DNA from 3 places in the Arthrobacter sp. YC-RL1 genome. Region 1 is predicted to be linked to each of the others. Evidence: riboswitches for the same ligand, from Rfam matches in the RefSeq annotation. Region 1 holds a riboswitch; each other region holds the start of a gene.
What was found. A riboswitch is a leader RNA that binds a small molecule or an ion and turns the genes downstream of it on or off. The one in region 1 is predicted to bind S-adenosylmethionine.

Region 1 (7,129 bases):
CCGCAGGTCCAGCGGCAGGCTGAACTCCTGCAGCGCGCCGGAGAAGTATTGGTCGAGCTGCCTGGCCGCGTCGTCGAGCGATCTGTCGTCCTTCAGGATCCGCGGGCCCACCTTGTGCGCCAGGACATCGAGGATGCGCTCATGCCCCTCGGTTTCAAAGGCCACCCGGACCAGCCCGGCCTCCGTGGAGGCCAGCAGCAGCCCTCCGATCGGGCTGTCGACAATGCGGTAGGAGATCTCGATCAACTGCTGGCGGCGGGCATCATGAACAAATTTTTTGTTCAATTCGGCCAGGATCCGTTCTTCGTCCCGCGTCGCCGGGAAGGCGGTAGTCCGTTCGCTCATGACAACTCCTCCAGCATCTGCGCGTGCTTCCAATGGGCACGCAGGTTCTTGATTCCGTCGCTGCCCGCGCGGCGGGCGGCCGCTTCGGAACCTGAAAGGATCTGCGAGATCTGCGCGTAGCTCAACCCGCCCAGGTACCGGTAGGCGAGCACGAAACGCTGCTTCTGAGGCAGCGCCTTGACCGCCTGCCACAGTTCTCCATCCATGATCCTGGCTTCGGGCCGTCCCGCCTGCCCGACTTCTGTCTCGGGCAGCACCTCGGCCAACACCTCGGACGGGTTCTTGCGCAGTTCGTCGATGGCCTTGCGATGGGCGATGGTGACCAGCCAGGCCTGCACGTTGGCATCATCCGGCAGATCCGGATAGGCCTTGAGCGCGGCTAGGAACGTTTCCGACCACGCATCCTGGGCGCGATGCTCATCCAGCAGGGCACGGCACACACGCAGCACGGCCAGCCCATGGTCCTGGACAATCCGTTCGAACGGTATCTGCATGGCTCTCCCGGCAGCTGCTTCCCCTTGCGGGCTCTCACCTTGTAAACGTACCGCAGGCGCCGTTTGTGAGGTCGGCAGCGAAAATTTTTTGCTCCGCGGCGCCAAGGCGCAATTGGAGAAGCCAGCTACAGGCGCACCGTGTCCAAGTCAGCGGCGATTTCTTCCAGCCGCTTCAGGTCGATGTCGATCACTTCGCCGTTCTCCACGCCCTGGGGCTGCCGGCTTCCGGCGAGCGCGTCGCGGATAGTGCGCATGGTCGCGCCGTGGCTGACGACCATGATCCTGCGCCCCGCGTGCTCCTGCACCAGCTGGAGCAGCGCAGGCAGCGCCCGGTCAAGGATCTGCTGGTGGGTTTCCAGTTCGTGCTGCACCTCGGCGGCTTCCAGATCGCTGACCTCGGCCATGATGCGCCCCTCCAGCGGGCCGAAACTGCGCTCGGTCAGGGTGTGCACCGCCGGTCCGGTCTCCGCCCCAAGCTGCTCGGCGATCAGCGCCGCAGTCTGTTGGGCGCGGGCCAGCGGGGAGGCCAGCAGCAGATCCCAGCCTTTGCCCTTCAGGAAGCGCCCCAGGCTGCGTGCTTGGTGGCGTCCGGTCTCGTTCAGCTCGATATCGGTGCGGCCCTGCAGGCGGCCAGCCAGGTTCCAGTCGGTCTGCCCATGTCGTACCAATGCCAGCGCGGTGTCCATGACTCGAGCATAAGCGCAGCGCAAAGGTATCGAAGAATCTGTGGCGAGGGAAGCAATACGCAACGTTACGACTCATAGTTGGGTCATTTTCGGTCATGTTGCGAAGATTGTTACAACCATCCCGAGCGGCCGAGAGATCTGGTTCGATGACGCCGCAGCAACCTGCCACAGCCGGTGGATACGGTGCTACCGCCAGAAACGATGGAGCTGCTTTCCGCCTACCCGGCGTTCAAGCGACATTGACCGGGATTCCTGCCTCGATGGCTTCCGTGTTCGGCACGGAGGCCAAGAACGTATCGACAAGGAGTCATAAGCCACCATGGCAGACCACAAGTTTGGATTCCGCACCCGCGCGCTGCACGCCGGAGGCACCCCCGATGCCGAGCACGGCGCCCGCGCGGTGCCGATCTACCAGAGCACCTCGTTCGTCTTCAAGGACGCCGACGATGCCGCGAACCTGTTCGCCCTGCAGAAGTACGGGAACATCTATTCGCGCATCGGCAACCCGACCGTTGCCGCGTTCGAGGAACGCATGGCCTCGCTGGAAGGCGGCCTCGGCGCGGTAGCCACCGGCTCCGGCATGGCCGCGGAGTTCGTCACCTTCGCCGCGCTGGCCCAGGCCGGCGACCACATCGTGGCCTCGGCCAAGCTCTACGGCGGCACCATTACGCAGCTGGACGTCTCGCTGCGCCGCTTCGGCATCGACACCACCTTCGTCGACTCCAACGACCCGGCCGATTTCGAGGCGGCGATCGGCGAGAACACCAAGGCCGTCTACACCGAGGTCGTGGCCAACCCTTCCGGAGACATCGCGGACCTGGCCGGACTGGCCGAGGTGGCGCATCGCCACGACATCCCGCTGGTGGTCGACTCCACGCTGACTCCGCCGTACATCCTGCGCCCGATCGAGCACGGCGCGGACATCGTGATCCACTCGGCCACCAAGTTCATCGGCGGCCACGGCACGACCCTGGGCGGCGTGGTCATCGAGTCAGGCACCTTCAACTGGGGCAACGGCAAGTTCCCGACCATGACCGAGCCGGTGGCCAGCTACGGCAACGTCTCCTGGTGGGCCAACTTCGGCGAATACGGTTTCCTGACCAAGCTGCGCAGCGAGCAGCTGCGCGACTTCGGCCCGGCGCTGCCGGCGCAGTCGGCCTTCCAGCTGCTGCAGGGTCTGGAGACCCTGCCCCAGCGCATGGACAACCACCTTTCCAACGCCAAGCAGGTCGCCGCCTGGCTGGAAGCCGACGAGCGAGTCACCTACGTGAACTACGCGGGGCTGGAATCCCACCCGCAGCACGAGCAGGCAGCCAAGCTGCTGCCGATGGGCGTCGGCTCGGTCTTCAGCTTCGGTGTCAAGGGCGGCCGCGAGGCCGGCGCCAAGTTCATCGACGCGCTGCAGCTGGCAAGCCACCTGGCGAACATCGGCGACGCCCGCACCCTGGTGCTGCACCCCGCCTCAACCACCCACCAGCAGCTCAGCGCCGAACAGCTGGTCGCCGCCGGCGTTCCGGAAGACCTGATCCGCCTGTCGGTCGGCCTGGAGGACGTCGAGGACATCCTCTGGGACCTCGACCAGGCGCTGGCCGCCTCGCAGGAAGGCACGCTGGAGTCCGACTTCGCGGCACCGGCCTACGACGGAGCATCCTGCGCCGTTCCCGCCGCTTCGAAGGGAGCGAACTAATGAGCACCGCTGAACGCACCTGGCAGGGCCCGGGCGCCGCGCAGCGCCTGAACATCCTGCGCGACACCAAGACCATCGCGATTGTCGGCGCCTCGAACAAGCCCTCGCGGGCCAGCTACTTCGTGGCCACCTACCTGCTGTCCTCCTCGAAGTACAAGGTGTACTTCATCAACCCGGTGCTGGACGAGATCCTGGGCCAGCCGGTGTACAAGTCGCTGGCCGACCTGCCGGAGTCCCCGGACCTGGTCGAGGTGTTCCGCAAGCACGAGGACATCCCGGGCGTGCTGGACGAGGCGCTGGCGGTCGGGGCGAAGACCCTGTGGCTGCAGCTGGGCACCTGGCATGAAGAAGTGGCCCACCGTGCCGAGGCCGCGGGCCTGAACGTGGTCATGGACCGCTGCGTGAAGATCGAGCATGCCCGCTTCCACGGCGGGCTGCGCCTGGCCGGATTCAACACCGGCGTGATTTCCTCCAAGCGCCAGCTGCTGGCCTAGGGAATCTCCGGGACGAACACGGCGGTGCCGCCCTTCTGAATGAAGGGCGGCACCGCTGTGTTGTCTTTTTCGGCGCTACTTGACCAAGTAGCCGCGCAGGTCGTCCAGGATCTGGTTGGCGCCGGTCGGGCCCAGGCCCAGGAACCAGACGTCGTCGTTCACGCGGATGGCCTGGCCGTCCTTGACCGCCTGCATCTGGCCCCAGAGCGGACCTTCCACCGCGGCCTTCTCGCCGGTGGCTTCCGGGGTTCCGTAGGAGGTGTAGAACAGCCAGTCGGAGTCGGCATCCGCCAGGTTCTCCGCGGAGATTTCTGCGGCCAGGTCGTCGATGTCCTGGTTGTCCGGACGAGAGAATCCGGCGTCGGCCAGGATCACGCCGATCAGAGACTTGTTGGCATACAGGCGGATCTTCTCCGGCATGAAGCGCAGCAGCGAGATCTTCGGATCGCCCTCGACGTCTTCGTTCAGCGCGGTGGCCTTGGCCTGGTAGTCGTTCAGCACGGAAACCGCCTTGGTTTCCTCGCCCAGCGCCTCGCCGGCCAGCAGGAAGTTCTCCTTCCACGGGAAGCCCGGGCGGATGGAGAAGACGGTCGGGGCGATCTGGTTGAGCTGGCTGTACAGCTTGTCTGCGCGCAGCTGGGAGCCGATGATCAGATCCGGGTTCAGCGCGGCGATGGCCTCCAGGTTCAGCTCCTGGATGGTGCCCACGGTCTTGGCATCCTTGACCTCGTCGGCCAGGTAGCTCGGCACGGAGTTCGCGCCCTCGGTGGACGGGATGCCTACCGGGGTGACGCCCAGGGAGAGCACCGCGTCCAGCTCACCGGTATCCAGCACGACCACGCGCTGCGGTTTGGCCTGGATTTCGGTGGTGCCGTTGGCGTGGGTCACGGTGCGGGGGAACTGGCCTGCTTCGGCATCCGAGCCGAACTTGGCGGTTTCCTCATCCGCGGTCGTGAAGCTCTGGCCGCCTACGGCAACGTCCTTGTTACCGGCGTTGGAGTCCGAGGTGCTGGTGGCTGCGCCGCAGCCGGCGGTGACTGCAACCATGAGTGCAGCGGTGGCGCCGAGGATGGTGCGGCCCCACGAAGTACGAGTGTTCAAGAAATTCACAACGCCAATATACCGTATTCAGTTGCGCACCTTGATAGGTAAGCATCATCTACTGCAACATTCACGATAAGGTGTTCCAGTCACCATTCTCAGCGTGAAAGTGCGACCCCCACACCGTGAAGACCTTATCTCCACCCGATGATTTGCAACGTAGCAAGTCACCGAGCAAACATTTGTTGATTCTCGGGATGCTGGCGGTCCTGCTGGTCGCTCTGGCCACCGTGTCGCTGACCATCGGCTCAAAATCCCTGAGCCTGCAACAAATTTTTTCCGCGCTGGCAGATCCCGTGGAGTCCGTTGAGCGCAGCCTCATCCTGTCCTCGCGGCTGCCGCGCGCGCTGCTGGCAGTCTTCGCCGGCGCCGGGCTGGGTGTGGCAGGGTTGCTGGCCCAGTCGCTGACACGCAACCCGCTGGCCGAACCGGGCATCCTGGGTGTCAACGCCGGCGCCTCGCTGGCCATCGTGACCGCTGTCGGGTTCCTGGGCGTCTCGGGGTTCGCCGGCTATGTTCCCTTCGCCTTCCTCGGCGCCCTGCTCACCGCAGCGCTGGTCTACCTGATCGGCCGTCCCCGCGCGGGTTCCTCGGACCCGGTGCGCCTGGTGCTCTCGGGTGTAGCCATCGGCGCGATCTTCACCGGACTTGGCACCGCCCTGTCGCTAGTGCGCCCGCAGGCCTTCGACCAGCTGCGCGCCTGGACCATCGGTTCGCTGCAGGGCCGGGACGCCTCCATCATCGTTCCGCTGGCGCTGCTGACCGCCGTCGGAATCCTGCTCGCTGCGCTCTGCGCGCGGTCGCTGGACGGGCTGGCGCTCGGAGACGACGCGGCCACCGCGCTGGGCGTGAACGTGCGCAACACCCGCATCCTGGTGCTGATCGCCATCACCATCCTGGCTGCTTCGGCCACCGCCGCGGTGGGCGCCATCGGCTTCATCGGCCTGATGGCGCCGCATGCCGCGCGCCGGCTGGCAGGTTCCGGCACGGGCTGGGTCATGGCCTACACCTGCCTGCTGGCACCCATGCTCCTGCTCGTCGCGGACGTGCTGGGCCGCGTCATGCTTCCCGGCGAGCTGCAGGCCGGCGTGGTCTGCGCGTTCATCGGCGCGCCGATGCTGATCATGCTGGCCCGCAGCCCCAAGGCGGCGGCCCTGTGAGCATCGTATCGACCAACAAGACCCGGAGCCTGAAGCGTTCCACCCGCTCCCGCTCGGTCGGGCTCGCCCTGGCGGCCGCCGTCCTGCTGGCCACCGTCTTCGCGGTATCCGGCGGCGAGTACTCTCTCAGCCCGTGGCGGGTCCTGACGATCCTCTTCGGCGGCGGCGAGGGGCTGGAGACCACCGTCGTCTGGCAATGGCGCATGCCCCGGGCGACCGCCGCACTGGTCTTCGGCGCCGGCCTGGCCGTGTCCGGCGCGGTCTTCCAGACGCTGACCCGCAACCCGCTGGGCTCCCCCGACATCATCGGCTTCTCCACCGGCGCCTACACCGGGGCGCTGGTGGTGCTGACGGTGGTCGGCGGCGGATTCCTCGCCACCAGCCTCGGCGCGCTGGCCGGCGGCCTGCTGACCGCCTTCGTGGTGTACCTGCTGGCCTGGCGCAACGGCACCCACGGATTCCGGCTGATCCTGGTGGGCATCGGCGTCTCCGCGGTGCTTGCCTCGTTCAACCACTACCTGGTACTGCGCGCGGAACTGGACGTGGCCATGGCCGCCGCAGTGTGGGGCGCCGGCACCCTGAACGGCGTGACCTGGGCCGGGGTGATTCCCGTGTCGATTGTCGTGCTGGCCTCCCTGGCCGCGGTGCTTGTCGGCTCGAAGTCCCTGCAGATGCTGCAGATGGGCGACGACCTGGCCAGCGCCCTGGGCATGAAGGTCGAGCGCACCAAGCTGGTGCTGGTGACGCTGGCGGTCCTGCTGGTTTCCGCGGTGACCGCCCTGGCCGGCCCGATCGCTTTCGTTGCGCTGGTCGCCCCGCAGCTGGCGCGGCGCCTGGTGGGCGGGGGCTCGTTGAACCTGATCCCGACGGCGCTGACCGGGGCCTTCCTGCTGGCGCTGGGAGACCTGCTGGCCCAGCGGCTTTTCGCCCCGATCCAACTGCCGGTAGGTGTGGTAACTGTCTGCATCGGCGGCATCTACCTGGTGTACCTGCTCAATCGCGGAACCCAGAAGGTCCGCGGGTAGCGCCCCGCACGCCCGACTGAGACCCAAGGCACATTTATCCCCGGAATTCCGGTGGTTTTCAGCGGTTTTGATAACAATTCGGTGGAGTTTGCGGACGACGCGGTCCGCCAGTTTGAAAACCGCGGCGGCGGCGCGGG
Region 2 (7,129 bases), 3.1 Mb from region 1:
GGAACTTTGCGATTCCGGGTCCGGGAAGACCGCCAAGTCCTCGAAGAACAACAGGTAGTCCTCGGCGAGGCGCAGCTTACAGGTATCGGGCAGCGGTTCGTCGGAACTGACAAGTATTTCCAGCTCGACCTCATTGCCTGCCCGCGCCACCAACGGGTGGCGCACGTGGACTTGCATACGGTCCTCGGACTGGTCGGTGCTGGATTCCACATCGAACGCTCCAAGCGCCGCGGCCGCGACGATGGCTGCGACGATGAGGATGATGATCCGGCTCACGATGCGTCGCGTGCGGTGAGCAGTCTCGTCAATGACATCGTCCAACGTTGAATCAGAGACCTTGGCGTTGTGAATATTAGTCATCAAAACTCCTTGTGCCCATATTTGCCGAGATTAGCCGCGGCCGGTGCCGCTCTCCACGGAAGACGGATGTTCACAGCAGTTATCCAGTACGCCGCAACCGTCCGTTGTTTCTGGCAGTCTGCGCAGGTCCATTGAACTTCGCCCCCTCGGGTGGGAAGGTTGCCGGAGAAAGGAGAAACGCATGCCTGCACAGGACGTAATTGCCCAAGACCAGCTCAACGAATACCTCCAGGGGATGCCGCAGTGGCGCCAGATCCCCGGAGCCATTGCCGCGGTTTTCGAGACCAAGACCTCCGCGGCCGCGATCGAGCTTTTCAGCGATATCGCAAGCGCCGCAGAGATGGACAACCACCACCCCGACGTGGACTGGCGCTACAACCGCGTGTTCGTGACAACCGCCTCCCATGACGCCGGCGGCCAGATCACCACCCGCGACATTGCGCTGGCCAGCAAGATCTCCGAGCGGGCCGCGGCCCTCGGGGCCAAACCCCGCGTCGACCTGATCCGCGCAGTGGAGATTGCCATCGACACCGACAAGCCCCAGGAGATCGCGGAGCAATGGGCCGCCGGGCTTGGGTACAAGTCGCTGGAGGACGGCAGCATCGCCGATCCCCACGGTCGCGGCCCGGCGATCTGGTTCCAGAAAACCGACACTCCCAATACGAACCGGCTGCACTTGGACGTGTGGGTTCCGTATTCGGAAAGCGGTCCGGTGCTCACGAAGCTGGAAGAAGTTGGCGCCCACTCCGACGGCGATGCCGCGCCGTCCTTCACCGTCATCACCGACGCCCAGGGCAATCGCTTCTGCATCTGCACCGAGGCCGACCGCTAGCACCGAGCGAACTGCAGTCAAAGGTGGACTTGTCCACCAGAGTCGATGGCTGATCCGGTGTCCGTACCTGTGAAGGCATGGGCACCGGATCTGCTGTATCCGGCGCCGCGGCCATACTGTCGGTAGCTGCGGGTTAGGCTGGATTCCAAGTTCAAGAGCTGCGACGCAAAGTACCTGGCTGGTCGCACGGCAACCCTCCTCATCGAGCGGGGTGCCCCAGGGGAAGAACCGACCCGGACAAAAGTCCCGGGTAAGTCGGTGGGCCAGTCCGGCACAATAGGTGCTCGGCCGGCTCCCTGAGCAGGAGCGAACAACAATGCAGAACCCAGAATTCTCGATCAATCACCCAGAAGGCACCCTGCAGGAACGGCTGTGGAACAGCGTGGTCATGGACTACCCATTTTTCGGAGAACGTCCGGTCGAGCAGTCGGCTTACCGGCAGGCAACCCGCAGCGGGGAATTCGCCAGCGGCAAGCTCAGCGAGACGCCGGAACACCTGCAGAACTACATCCTCCGCTGGATCGCCGCAGGCTTCACACCTGAACTGTATTGGGCCGTCAGTTTGGGAATCAGGGAAGCAGCAGCGCACGCACGTCGGCGTTGCAAGAGTCCGGAGGACCTGCTTCGCCTCGAAGATCGGATGAGACGGCTGGGCATCTTGGCGCCCAACCCGAGGGCAGGGCAGCTCTACAAGGAACTGCAACGCGATGAGCGGGGTGGGGCGGTTCTGGTGGACAGCTGCTACCCGGCGCATGTTGTGCAGCTGGAACCGGAAGAATGGGCGGAGTTTCCGCAACGGTTGCTCTTCGGTCGGCCATCTGCCGCGCTTCAGCAGTTTATTTACGGTGACCCGCTCCATCAAGGGACCACCAACTGAATCGCCCCACGGCAGGAACGCCTTCAAGCGGCAACGATGCGGTGCGCTGGCGCAGCAGGGGGATATTCCTCCCCGGCAAGGAGGAAGGCGCGGCCTACAACCCCCTGCTGCCGCCGTCCTGTTCAGCTTCCGGATCTTGTTCAAATCCGCTGGGCGCTTCGTAGCTCCCTGCCACCCCGGGGAACCATCCGAAGGATGCGTCTTCGCTGAATTCTTCCGGCTCGTCAAGATCCGGATCGTTGGTTCCCCCGAGGAAGTTTCGCGTGAGAGTGGCCGCATCGCTCATAAGCTCCGCGGCGGCTTCGAGCAGATGGGCGTCACCAGGAGCCTGGCCCGCGACTGCCGCGTTGAGGATGGATCGGCGAACCAATTCCCTGATGAACGAGGCAGTCGTTCCATCGACAAGGTGCGCAACCTGTTGCACGGTGTCGGAGCTGGGCTTCAGCTTGGCTGCATACAGTTCCAGCAGGGCAATACGTCCTTCGAGATCAGGGCGTGGAATCTCCACCGCAAGATCGATGCGCCCGGGGCGCTGCACCAAGGCGCGCTCAAGGGAATCCACGCGGTTCGTGGTGAGCAGGAAGGTGACGTCCGCGTCCGGTTCCAGGCCGTCCATGGCGTCGAGGACTTCGAAAAGCAGCGGCTGGGGGCCGTGGCTGAAGCTGCGGTCTTCGGCGATCAGGTCGCAGTCTTCCAGCACGACGATCGATGGCTGCAGCGCATGCGCCATGGCGGCGGCTGGGGAGATGTAGGCCAACGAATCGCCGTTGAGCAGGATGACAGTGTGGTCTTCAGCCGCCGAGGACAGATACCTGACGGTATGGGTTTTCCCGGTGCCCGGCGGGCCGAAGAGCAGGACTCCGCGTTTGAGATGCGCACCGAGCGCAGTCAGGACATCGCGGTGGGTTCGGACGCCGAGGACTTGTTCCTCAATGCGTTCACGCAGGCCGTCGGGCAGCACGAGCTGTTCGCGCGGGAAGGGTTCGCGCCGGTGGAAGGCGACTCCGGCGTTCGATTCCTGGTACTCGTTACCCTTGAACGAGATGACCTGGCCGTTGAAGATGCTCGAGGTGCGCAACCCGTTGCGAAATTCCTTGAGGAATGCGTCGGTCACCTGTTCGTCGGGGGACAGGATCTCCAATGCAGCTTCGGGCTTCCCGTACTCCGGATTGGCCTTCCGGATCAAAACTGCCAGCGGGCTGGAGTGGTAATGCAAGAGGTGGATTCCCAGTGTCAGGAATCGACGCTGCTGGTCCGGGCCCACGGCAAGTGAAGCGTAGGAAGGCTCACCCACAATACCCATGTGGTTCTCCGGCATCAGCAGATCGGCCAGATCCGCATGGTACCTTTGCTGCCCGGCGATACCGACGATCTTGGCGGAGGGATCACTGCCGGCAATGCGGTCGAGAACGATATTCGCATCCGCGAGCCGGTGGGAGCCGAAAGCCTCGGTGATCAGCGGAAGCGAGCTAGGCGAAACTTTCAGATGTTTTTCCAACACGGGTGCCAGCTGAGCACCATTGGGCTTCTGGCCGAATTCTTCAGCGAGGTCCGCCAGCTTGTTGAAGGACATCATAAAGGCACGTAATTCTGCATCCATGAGCAGAGCCTAGCAGTGAAAGTCTCCTAGTGGGTACGAAAATTACAGGCAGTCAGCCGGCCGGCTCGGAGTGCTTGGCCAGAGCGGGTGCCTGCGCCTAGCGCACCGAGTCGCGGCGAATCGTGGCCCCATAGTCATCCAGAATCTTCAGGATTCGGTCGTGCTGCCAGACGCGGTTTCTGCGCAAACCAGACTTCTCTTTCAGGACCCCGCGATCGCTCAAGGTTGCGATGGCGCGATGAGCGACTGCGTCGGTAACGCTCAGGGCGTTCTTCAAGTAGCTGGCGTTGACGACGGGTTGCGCTATCAGCAGCGGTAGTACCTTGAACGCAGTCGAATTCGACCGGAGTCCATCCAGCTGCCTGTGTGAATCTTCCAATGCATCTGCCAGAGCCAGCAACAGCACTTGCCCCGTTGTCGCTGCGTAGATCGAAGCATCGATGAAGATCTTGATGATTCCGTAGGCGTTTCCCTGCCGATAGGCGGTGAGTGCATCGAAATAACCGGTGGTATCCCGCAGGATGCCTGCTGAAATGGGCGCGGTCGAATGAGTGGTCACCTTGCGATGGCGGAGCATTGCGTGGGCAAGGGCCCGTCCAGTTCTGCCGTTCCCGTCGACAAAGGGATGGATGCTCTCGAAATGGGCGTGCGCGATGGCAACCTGGATGAGGGCAGGCAGGTCTTGACGGTGAATGAACGTTTCAAGATCAGCCAATGCCCCCGCGATCAGTTCATGCTGGGGCGCGATATAGCTGGCGCCACGGGGGCCGGCGGAATCTTTGCCACCGATCCATACGAGTTCTTGCCGGAATTTTCCTGCTTCTTCGACAAGGTCGTCTTGATGCCGCAACAATTCGTGATGCATGGACAAGATGCTGGTGACGTTGAGTTCTTCCGAGAGCTGTAATGCGGCTTCCATTGCGCGTACGTTGCCGATTACCGTGCGAGCATTGGATTTTTCACTTTCGTTGATTTCCCAGAGCGCAAGTTGCCGGGCGGAGGTGGAAAGCTGCTCGATCTGGCTGCTGGAGGCACTTTCCGTGCGCAAGAGAATGCTCGACATGGGTCCGAGCGCAGGGTTCTCTTGCCCCAGCAATAAGAACGCATAGGCATCGAAGAGACGCAATGCATCGTTTGCTTCCTCGAGTTCGGACATCAGGGATGATGAAAAATCGGGTGACCAGTTGGCGATCGATGGAACCACTGCCGATTGGTATTCGCCTGTCTGCCTGGAGACTTGTGCATTTGAAAAGATTTGGGGTTGTTGCGGCCGCCAGTGATGTGTTTCCGAGCCAAGCGCAGGAATCTCCACGAAGCTGTTGCTCTCTTTGGACTCCATGGTTTCGCACTTCCTAAGTGATAGTTACTGATCCACCTTACTATCACTTAACCGCTAAGTGATAGTAAGGAAATTCCTTACTATCACTTAGTTCCATGCGTTCGCGGCCGCTGGCTACTTCTTCAGCGAGACCTGGTCGATGGACCAGAATGCCGAATTGGTGCCGGTGTAGCGGAAGGAGACCTGTGCTTTCTTCGCTTTCTTCGGAACATCGATGGCGATGCTCTCCACGCCGTTGTAGTTCTTGTCGTAGGACTTCACCAATACCGGCTCGCCCCCGTCGAAGCTGACGAAGACTTCGCCGGACTGCGGGCCGTCGATCTTGTAGTTCGAAGCGAAGCTCAGGGTGGCGCTCTGGCCGCCCTTGACCTTGTACTCCGGACTGATCAGGGTGGAGTCGAACTGGCCGGGATCGTGCGCCTTGTCGTCCCACTCGTCCGAGTCGGCAACGGCGAAGACGTTGCGGTTGTGGACGCTGGTTTCGCGGCCCTGGTTCAGATCCGTGTTGGTCCAGAACTCGTCGGTGGTGAAGGACCAGCCGCGCCACTCGCGCACGCCGCCATTGGGCATGGCAGAGTTGTCGATGGTCCAACCGCTCGGTGCGGTCGTGGTCCAGCCCTTGGTCTGGGCGCTGAGCTTGGCCTCGTCCTTGGCCTTCTTCAGGTGCGGGCGCAGGGTATCGAAGTCGTCGGCGGCGATGGAGTTGATGTTCTTGCCGTCGAGGTTCCACTCGTCCTCGACGCGCACGCCCTGGTGCTTCAGCACGGTAGGGGCGATGTCGGTGATCTTGACATCGTGGCGCTCGGTGCCGGCCTTGAACTGCTTGCCGTTGGCAATGACGAAGGTCGCGCGCTCGCGGATGCTGCTGCCTCCGTGGCCGCCGCCCGGGGTGTGGCCATGGTCGGAGGTGACCATGACGACCCAGTCTTCCTTGTGGTAGGTCTTGCGTTGCTCGATGGCTTCTAGCATCTGGCCAATCTGCTGGTCGGCGGTCTTGTGGCCGCGGGTGTAGGCGATCGAGTCGCTGCCGTTGCTGTGCCCGGCGCCGTCGATCTCGTCCAGATGCACGAAGGTGCTGTCCGGGTTGCCGTTCAACAGATAGTCCACGGCCTTGGCGGTGGTGCCTGCATCATTGCCGCCGCGCAGCTTGAGGTCCGCTCCCTTGGCGAAGACCTTGTCTGGAATCGGGGACCAGGTGCCGACCACGAGGGTCGAGCTCTGGGCGCGGGCATTCTCGATGCGGGTCAGGTAATCCGGGTACTGGTCGTAGTTCGGGTTGGAGAAGGAATTGTCCGGCACCTTGTGCTTGTCGGGCCAGACACCGGTGGCGATGCTGGACCAGCCTGCACCCGAGACGGTTGGGGCCATCGGGTTCGCGTACAGGTTCGATTCCGAAACCATGCCTTCGCTGATCAGCTTGGCCATGTTCGGGGTGTTCTTCTTGTTGATCTGCGCCATGGCGGCGCCGTCCAGGCCGATGACGAGAGTCTTCTTCTTGTTGACACCCGGCGGCAGGCCTTCGTAGACCGGGGTCGACTTCTTTGCCGCCGCCGGGGCAGGCTCCGGTGCAGGCGAAGGCGAGGCAGTGGCCGCGGTGGGAATGACAACTGCCAGGGCAAGTACCGAAGCGGTGATTGCAGCACGGACGCGCGCGGATGACTTCACTGTGATGTTCTCCAGATTTTATGAAAATGGGGATTTGACCGCCGGCATCCCGGCGAGCCAAAACCATAGTGAAGCCACTTCAAGCTCGGTGACAACGTGAAATGGGGCTTGTTCTAACAAGTTCCGTTTAAGTTAAGACCTTGTCCATTCAAGGCGCTTTGAATCTACCTGCCGTTTCCCGATTGTCCTTGTGAGCGGTGGTTAACCTTATATGAACAGGTTGCCTACCAGCAGCCTTGGAGCAGTGCTTGGAGGTAGGGGGTGCAGATGGCCAGCCATGCGGCGCCGAGCAGCGCGAAGCAGAGCGTCAGTGCGAGCGCGGGCCGAAAATTCGTCTTCCCAGCGTGCGCGCCGACTAGCTGCTGGATGCGTCCGGATCCTGCAGCGTTAAGCACTGCCACGCCTTGCCGTTCAGCTGGCATGGAGGGAGCGGAACCGCCACCCATTTTCAGCAGT
Region 3 (7,129 bases), 480 kb from region 1:
GCCGGCATCGACCAGCAAGAGGAGACAAACGTCCAGCGCAAGCTCTTCCTCGCCTCCGCAGCGGCCGGTATCACCGGGGGTGGTTTGATCTGGCTAGTTGGAACCATAGGCCCTGTGTTCAATAAAGTTGTCCAGAACCGACGGAATCGCAGAGCACCTGCAGCAGACGTGGCAGGAGAACTGACGCCGGATCTAGGCAGTAGGACCGATGTCCCGGATTCTTCTGCCTACCCCCGCTTATTCACAGCATCCGCGCTTCTATTCCTTGCTGGATCTACAGTAGCTTGGGCGATCAGGAAACTCAGGCGTTAGCTCCAAGGTGTTGCCACCGCGCAAAGAATGAGAGGTCACTCATGTTCGATGGCACTGGTCGGTGAGCTACGGATTGGCCACGGCGACGGCGTTCTCGGACTTCACGAGGCCGCCAGCGACCGACATGGTGACGAAAATCGGAGCGGCAGGAAGATCAATTACATTAATGATCTCCAGAGTTATGTGCTTCATACACCCACGCTAGGACTACCGAGGGTCCGTTGCGCTCATCCGAACCTCTAACGGCGGATGGCTATGGTGCCCGTAAACCGGTCGCCCTACATGGCTAGCTGGCCGTTCTCAGCGTCCCAGACCTACCCCGGCCTCCGTTGAGGATTGCGGTACCCACGCGAGTGGCTTTCAACGTCATTGGATTCTTCAAGAGACATGAGACCTATTTTCCATGGCGGCATGCTGCAGGACACCTGTGTTCTTGACCAGCAACACAATAGCCAGCAAATCCAGAACGACAACCATCAGCACGGAACCGTGCGCTGCCAACCACATCAATTCCGAGTTCGGAAGCATCTGGCCCGGATCAATACTGGATTCCGATTCCATGCGGCCAATGGCGGCGCTGTCGGCAATCAGCCACAAGGCAAAGAAGGCCAGCACGGTGATGTTCAAACCGACCATGTCCACCGCACCCGCGATGCCAAGTGTTTTCATTGGATTTTGCGACCTGTTCGGCTCCCGGAATGCAGTTGTCATTTTGGTTCCCCAATCACAGTTACCGGAGATCATCGCATTTGGAACCCAGTATTCCGTGCATGGCGCGCACCACAGGAGAGAATTAACTGAGCCGTGCCAACGATTTGCCGTCGACGCGAGCTTTCCGGTGCGGAAGACCACCGGACAATCTTCTGACGGCAGATCAAGCGGTAGCAAAGCTCTGGTGCTGAATACTGCCGGCCCTGGACGCCTTTGCCGCTGCAGCGAACCCGCGTTCCAGGTCGCCCAACAGGTCGTCGGCTTCCTCGATGCCCACCGACAGCCGCACCAGATTCGCAGGGATTTCCAGCGGGGTGCCGATCAACGACGCATGGGTCATTTCCCGCGGATAGCAGACCAGGGATTCCACCCCGCCCAGCGACACCGAGAGCTGGAAGAGCTCCATAGACTCGGCGAAGGCGCGGGCGGCTGCCTCGTCAGCCAACTGCAGCGAGAGGATCCCGCCGAAGTCCCGCTGCTGCCGGGTGGCGAGCTCGTGTCCTGGATGCCCGGGTAGCCCCGGGTAGTAGACACGAGTGACATCCGGCCGGTCCTCCAGCCATCCGGCCAGCGTTGAGGCGGTGGTGCAGTGGCGTTCCATGCGCAGGCCCAGGGTCTTCAGCCCGCGCGAGGCCAGGTAGTTGTCCTGCGGCCCGGACACCGCGCCGCCGGCGAACTGTTGGTAGCCCACGGCCTCGGCCAGCGACTGCCCGCGGTGCAGGTGCTCCCCCACGATCACCGCGCCGCCAAGCACGTCCGAGTGCCCGCCGATGTACTTGGTGGTCGAGTGCACCACCGCGTGCGCGCCGAATTCCAGCGGACGCTGCAGGTACGGGGTGGCGAAGGTGTTGTCCACGACTAGCAGCGCGCCGGCTTCCGCGGCCACGGAGGCCCAGCCTGCCAGATCAGCGATGCCCAGCAGCGGGTTGGAGGGGGTTTCCACCCACAGCAGCGCGGTGTTCGGGCGCAGCGCTGCGCGCACCGCATCGAGGTTGGTGATGTCCACGGCGCTGGCGGTGATGCCCCACTTGTGGTGCAGGCGGGTGATCAGCCGGTTGGTGCCGCCGTAGCCGTCGGCGCCCAGCACGATGTGGTCGCCCGGGGCGAGCAGCGCCCGCAGCAGCGCGTCTTCCGCCGCGATCCCGGAGGCGAAGGAGAAGCCTGCGGCTCCGCCTTCCAAAGCGGTGAGCTGGGTTTCGAACCCGTTGCGGGTCGGGTTGGATCCGCGGGAGTACTCGTGGCCCGCGCGCAGCACGTTGATGCCGTCCTGGATGAAGGTGCTGGTCTGGTAGATCGGAGGGATCACCGCACCGGTGTGCGGATCCTTTTCCTGGCCGGCGTGCACCGCCAGCGTGTTGAAGCCGCTCATGCGAAGCTCTCCTCTCGGGTGGCGGCCTGGGCCGCATTCAGCGCGCGGTCCAGGTCGCGGATCAAGTCTGCGGGGTCTTCCAGTCCTACCGAGATCCGCAGCACCGCGCGGTTCAGGCCCGCGTCGGCCAGCTGCGCTTCGGAGAGCCGGCAGTGGGTCATGGTGGCAGGGTGGGCGATCATGGTGCGGGTGTCGCCGATGTTGGCGGCCAGCACAATCACCTCCAGGCTGTCGATGAACGCGGAGACCAGGGCCTCGTCGTGCAGTTCCACCGCCAGCACGCTGCCGGTGCCGCGCGGGAAGAAGCGTTTGGCCCGCTCAAAGTGCGGGTGCCCGGGCCGGCTGGGGTGGTGCACCTGCGCCACCGCGGGGTGCGCCTGCAGGAAGTTTGCCAACAGCAGCAGGTTCTGCTGCGCCGCGGCGGTGCGCACGGACAGCGTCTCGATGCCTGTCAGGATGCCATGGGCGCTGGCCGCCGGCAGGGTCGGGCCCAAGTCATGCAGGAACTTGGAACGCACCAGCATGGAATAGGCTCCGGCCCCGTAGCGTTCGAGCAGCGAGGTGCCGGCGTAGCGGGCCCGCGGCGCGGCGACCTGCGCCCAGCGGACCGGGTCCGAGAAGTCGAAGGTCCCGGAGTCCACGACCACGCCGCCGAGCACCTGGCCGTGGCCGGCCAGGGCCTTGGTGGCCGAATGCACCACGATGTCCGCGCCGTGCAGCAGCGGCCGGAAGTTTGCAGGGGTGGCCAGTGTGTTGTCCACGACCACCGGGATGTTGTGGCGGTGGGCGATCTCGCTGAGCGCCGGCAAATCCGGCAGCGTGGACAGCGGGTTGGTGACCGATTCAAGGAAAAACGCGCGGGTGTCTTCCTCGATGGCGGCCTCCCATGCCGCCGGGTCATCCGGGTCCACGAAGCTGATGCGGATGCCGAAGTCGTTGAATGAATCGGTGAGCAGGTCCACGGTGCCGCCGTACAGCTGGCTGGAGGCGATGATGTGCTTGGGTCCCTGGGTTAGCGCCAGCAGCGCCAGCGCCACGGCAGCCTGGCCGGTGGCGGTGGCCACCGCGTTGGCTCCGGCTTCCAATGCGGCGGCGCGCTGCTCGAAGACCGACACCGTGGGGTTCCCGGTGCGCGAATAGGTGAAGCCCGACTGGCGCAGCGCGAACTTCTCCACCGCATCGGCGTGCGAGGGAAATTCGTAGGCCGCGGAGGAATACAGCGGCACGGTCAGCGGTCGGTAGTCCCCGCTCGGGGTGTATCCGGCGTGGATCGCCGCGGTTGACTGCTGTGCGAGGTCTCGTGGCTGGGCCATGGCAGTACTCCTTCTCGTTGTGTAGTCCACGAGAGAGTGCACCGAACACGGTGCCGCGCACCGCCGGTGCCAGGCCGATTGCCGGCCTGGACATCACGGTACGAGGCACAGCGCCGCGGTTTATAACGCGGCTCGGAGCTGCTCCATCGTTCCTGGCATTAGCACCTTTCGGTTTCCCGATGGTTGCTGCGACGTCGACGAGCCAGATCTCTTAGTCGCTCTAGATGGGTAAGTAGTTCCATGGTTGGCCACCGGTGCCGGCAGGCGCAAGCGGGGGCGCGGCCGGCGCTTAATGCAGTGCCGCGGCCCGTCATATGTCGCGGTTTCGTCATGCTGGGCCATGCCCCGTATGGCCCATGTGACGCGCTAAATGGGGCAAAAACCCCTGAATTCCGGGAATTATGGGCTTATATGTGTCGCGTGAGGACGAATTGAAGACTCACTATGACGTTTCAGCCCAGCAAGTGAACGCCGAACTCGGAGACCACCGAGCGTACTTCCTCAAGGTAGCGCTGGGCCTGTTCGGTCAGCGGGATCGCAGCGTGGTCGATCCAGCCGATCTCGATCCGCTCGTCGATATCCAGCGGGATGGCAACGATGGACGGGTCCAGCTCGTCGCTGATGATGCCGGTGGAGATCGTGTACCCGCCTAGGCCGATCATGAGGTTGAAGATGGTCGCGCGGTCCGAGACCCTGATCTCGCGCTTGCTGGAGAGGGTGGAGAGGATTTCCTCGGCGAAGTAGAACGAGTTGTTCGCGCCCTGGTCGAAGGTCAGCCGGGGCAGGTCCTCGAGGTCCTCCAGGGTGGCGCGCCGGCGGGATGCCAGCGGGTTGGTGCGCGAGATGAAGATGTGCGGATCTGCAAGGAACAGCGGGTGGAACACCAGCCGGGATTCGCGCAGCAGCTTGTCGATGACCTTGCGGTTGAAGTCGTTGCGGTAGAGGATACCTATTTCGCTGCGCAGCGTGCGCACGTCCTCGATGATCTCCTCAGTGCGGGTCTCGCGCAGCGAGAACTCGTACTCCTCGGCCCCGCTGGCCTGGACCATGCGCACGAACGCATCCACGGAGAACGAGTAGTGCTGGGTCGAAATGCCCAGCAGGCGGCGGGAAGGCGGGCGGCCCAGGTAGCGATGCTCCAGCAGCTGCACCTGTTCGAGCACCTGGCGGGCATAGCCCAGGAATTCAGCGCCCTCGACGGTGAGCGTCACGCCCTTGGCTGAACGCACCAGCAGCGTGCGCCCCAGGCGTGCTTCGAGCTCCTTCATCGCGGCAGACATGCTCGGCTGGGCCACGTAGAGCAGGTCAGCGGCCGCGGAGATCGAGCCCTCGGTCGCGACCGTGGTGAAGTAGCGAAGCTGTTGCAGCGTCAAGCCGCTTGCCTTTTGAACCATAGGCTGAGTCTATATCAATCCATAGTTAGCCCCAGTTACCCGATATCGAAAAAGGCCCTGCATGATTGAGGCATCCACTTGATTCAGGCCTGTCCAGGCCCATGAGCAACAGATTGGCCGCCATGGCAGACGCATTGACCTTCAGCATTTCCAGCACCGATTTCAACCAGGACTACACTCCAGCCGAGAGTTCGCGCATCACCACGAATTTCGCGAATCTGGCCCGCGGCGAGAACCGCCGGGAGAACCTGGGCAACGCGCTGACGATGATCGACCGGCGCCTGAATTCCCTGATGCACTGGGACAATCCGGACGGCGAGCGCTTCACGCTGAAGCTGGAAATCATCTCCGCCAACGTGCACTTCGACTCGGCACAGGGGGCGCAGGACTTCCCGCTGCTGGAGGTGTTGAACACCAGCATCCTGGACCGCTACACCGGGACGAGCACCCACGGCATCGTGGGCAATAATTTCTCTTCCTATGTGCGGGACTACGACTTCAGCGTGCTGCTGCCGGCAACTGCCGACGCCTCGGGCAAACCGGTGGTCCCGGAGGACTTCGGGGAGCTGCACGGCCGGCTTTTCCAGCACTTCCTTGACTCGGAAGCCTACCGCCAGCGCTTCGAGCAGCTGCCGGTGATCTGCATCAGCGTCTCCACCTCCAAGACCTACCGCCGCACCGGCAACAGCCACCCGGTGCTGGGCCTGGAATACCAGCAGGACGACTACTCCCTGACCGACGAGTACTTCGCGAAGATGGGCCTGCGCGTGCGCTACTTCATGCCCGCCGGCTCCGTCGCGCCGCTGGCCTTCTATTTCCGGGGCGACCTGCTGAACGACTACACCAACCTGCAGCTGGCCAGCACGATTGCCACCATGGAGACCTTCCAGAAGATCTACCGCCCGGAGATCTACAACGCGAACTCCCCGGCCCCGGCGGTCTACCGTCCGAGCCTGGAGGTGCAGGACTTCTCCCGCACGTTGGTCTCCTATGACCGCGAGGAACGCACCCGCCTGGGCGCGAGCCAGGGCAAGTACACCGAAGAACACTTCATCACCCCGAACCGCGCACTGCTCGAAGAGTGGGCCGCCGGCTACGCCGTCCCCGCCGCCTAAGCGCCCCTGAACACCTCACGAATTCAAAGGACCAGTTATGACCAACACCCTGCTTCCCACCTCCATCGTCGGCTCCCTGCCCAAGCCTTCGTGGCTCTCGGAAACCGAGACCCTGTGGTCGCCGTGGAAGCTTGAGGGGGCGGTGCTGCCCGAGGGCAAGCAGGACGCGATGCGCGCCGCGGTGCTGGAGCAGACCCGGCGCGGGATCGACATCATTTCCGACGGCGAGCAGACCCGCCAGCACTTCGTCACCACCTTCATTGAGCACCTGTCAGGCGTTGACTTCGAGAACAAGCAGACGGTGCTGATCCGCGACCGCTATGAGGCCAGCGTGCCCAGCGTGGTCGGCGCGGTGGAGCGCAAGGCCCCGGTCTTTCTGCAGGATGCGAAGTTCCTGCGCACCCTGACCGACCGCCAGATCAAGTGGACCCTGCCCGGCCCGATGACCATGGTGGACACCCTGCACGACGGCTACTACGGCAGCCGCGAGAAGCTGGCCTGGGAGTTCGCGGCCATCTTGAACCAGGAGGCCAAGGAACTGGAAGCCGCGGGCGTGGATGTCATCCAATTCGACGAGCCGGCGTTCAACGTGTTCTTCGACGAGGTGGCCGACTGGGGCGTGGCAGCGCTGGAGCGCGCCTGCGAGGGCCTGAAGGCCGAGACCGTGGCGCATATTTGTTTCGGCTACGGCATCAAGGCGAACAACGACTGGAAGGCGACCTTGGGCACCCAATGGCGCCATTACGAGAAGTCCTTCCCGTTGCTGCAGCGCTCCTCCATCGACACCATTTCCCTGGAATCCCACCACTCGAACGTCCCGGTGGAGGTCGTGGAGCTGGTGCGCGGCAAGCGGGTCATGCTCGGCGCCATCGACGTGGCGAATCAGCAGGTCGAGACCCCTGACGAGGTGGCGGA

Region 2: linked by a shared signal. The riboswitch ahead of ATC04_RS02455 (hypothetical protein) and the one ahead of ATC04_RS16770 (O-acetylhomoserine aminocarboxypropyltransferase/cysteine synthase family protein) in region 1 are both predicted to bind S-adenosylmethionine.
Region 3: linked by a shared signal. The riboswitch ahead of ATC04_RS14655 (aminotransferase class I/II-fold pyridoxal phosphate-dependent enzyme) and the one ahead of ATC04_RS16770 (O-acetylhomoserine aminocarboxypropyltransferase/cysteine synthase family protein) in region 1 are both predicted to bind S-adenosylmethionine.

What each region holds. Positions count from the first base shown of each region.
Region 1 is NZ_CP013297.1:3,644,990-3,652,118, forward strand. It holds gene ATC04_RS16755 (methylated-DNA--[protein]-cysteine S-methyltransferase) at 1-345, opposite strand, end outside; gene ATC04_RS16760 (sigma-70 family RNA polymerase sigma factor) at 342-839, opposite strand; gene ATC04_RS16765 (histidine phosphatase family protein) at 965-1,525, opposite strand; SAM riboswitch class I at 1,639-1,733, shown strand; gene ATC04_RS16770 (O-acetylhomoserine aminocarboxypropyltransferase/cysteine synthase family protein) at 1,845-3,212, shown strand; gene ATC04_RS16775 (CoA-binding protein) at 3,212-3,706, shown strand; gene ATC04_RS16780 (iron-siderophore ABC transporter substrate-binding protein) at 3,782-4,753, opposite strand; gene ATC04_RS16785 (iron chelate uptake ABC transporter family permease subunit) at 4,993-5,967, shown strand; gene ATC04_RS16790 (iron chelate uptake ABC transporter family permease subunit) at 5,964-6,992, shown strand.
Region 2 is NZ_CP013297.1:535,825-542,953, forward strand. It holds gene ATC04_RS02445 (hypothetical protein) at 1-360, opposite strand, end outside; gene ATC04_RS02450 (4a-hydroxytetrahydrobiopterin dehydratase) at 542-1,192, shown strand; SAM riboswitch class IV at 1,342-1,455, shown strand; gene ATC04_RS02455 (hypothetical protein) at 1,509-2,069, shown strand; gene ATC04_RS02460 (ATP-binding protein) at 2,164-3,669, opposite strand; gene ATC04_RS02465 (Fic family protein) at 3,767-5,008, opposite strand; gene ATC04_RS02470 (alkaline phosphatase family protein) at 5,123-6,673, opposite strand; gene ATC04_RS02475 (M56 family metallopeptidase) at 6,898-7,129, opposite strand, start outside.
Region 3 is NZ_CP013297.1:3,164,538-3,171,666, forward strand. It holds gene ATC04_RS14640 (hypothetical protein) at 1-312, shown strand, start outside; gene ATC04_RS20050 (hypothetical protein) at 379-504, opposite strand; gene ATC04_RS14645 (hypothetical protein) at 691-1,023, opposite strand; gene ATC04_RS14650 (cystathionine gamma-synthase) at 1,187-2,392, opposite strand; gene ATC04_RS14655 (aminotransferase class I/II-fold pyridoxal phosphate-dependent enzyme) at 2,389-3,705, opposite strand; SAM riboswitch class I at 3,846-3,936, opposite strand; gene ATC04_RS14660 (LysR family transcriptional regulator) at 4,158-5,099, opposite strand; gene ATC04_RS14665 (putative oxygenase MesX) at 5,222-6,214, shown strand; gene ATC04_RS14670 (methionine synthase) at 6,252-7,129, shown strand, end outside.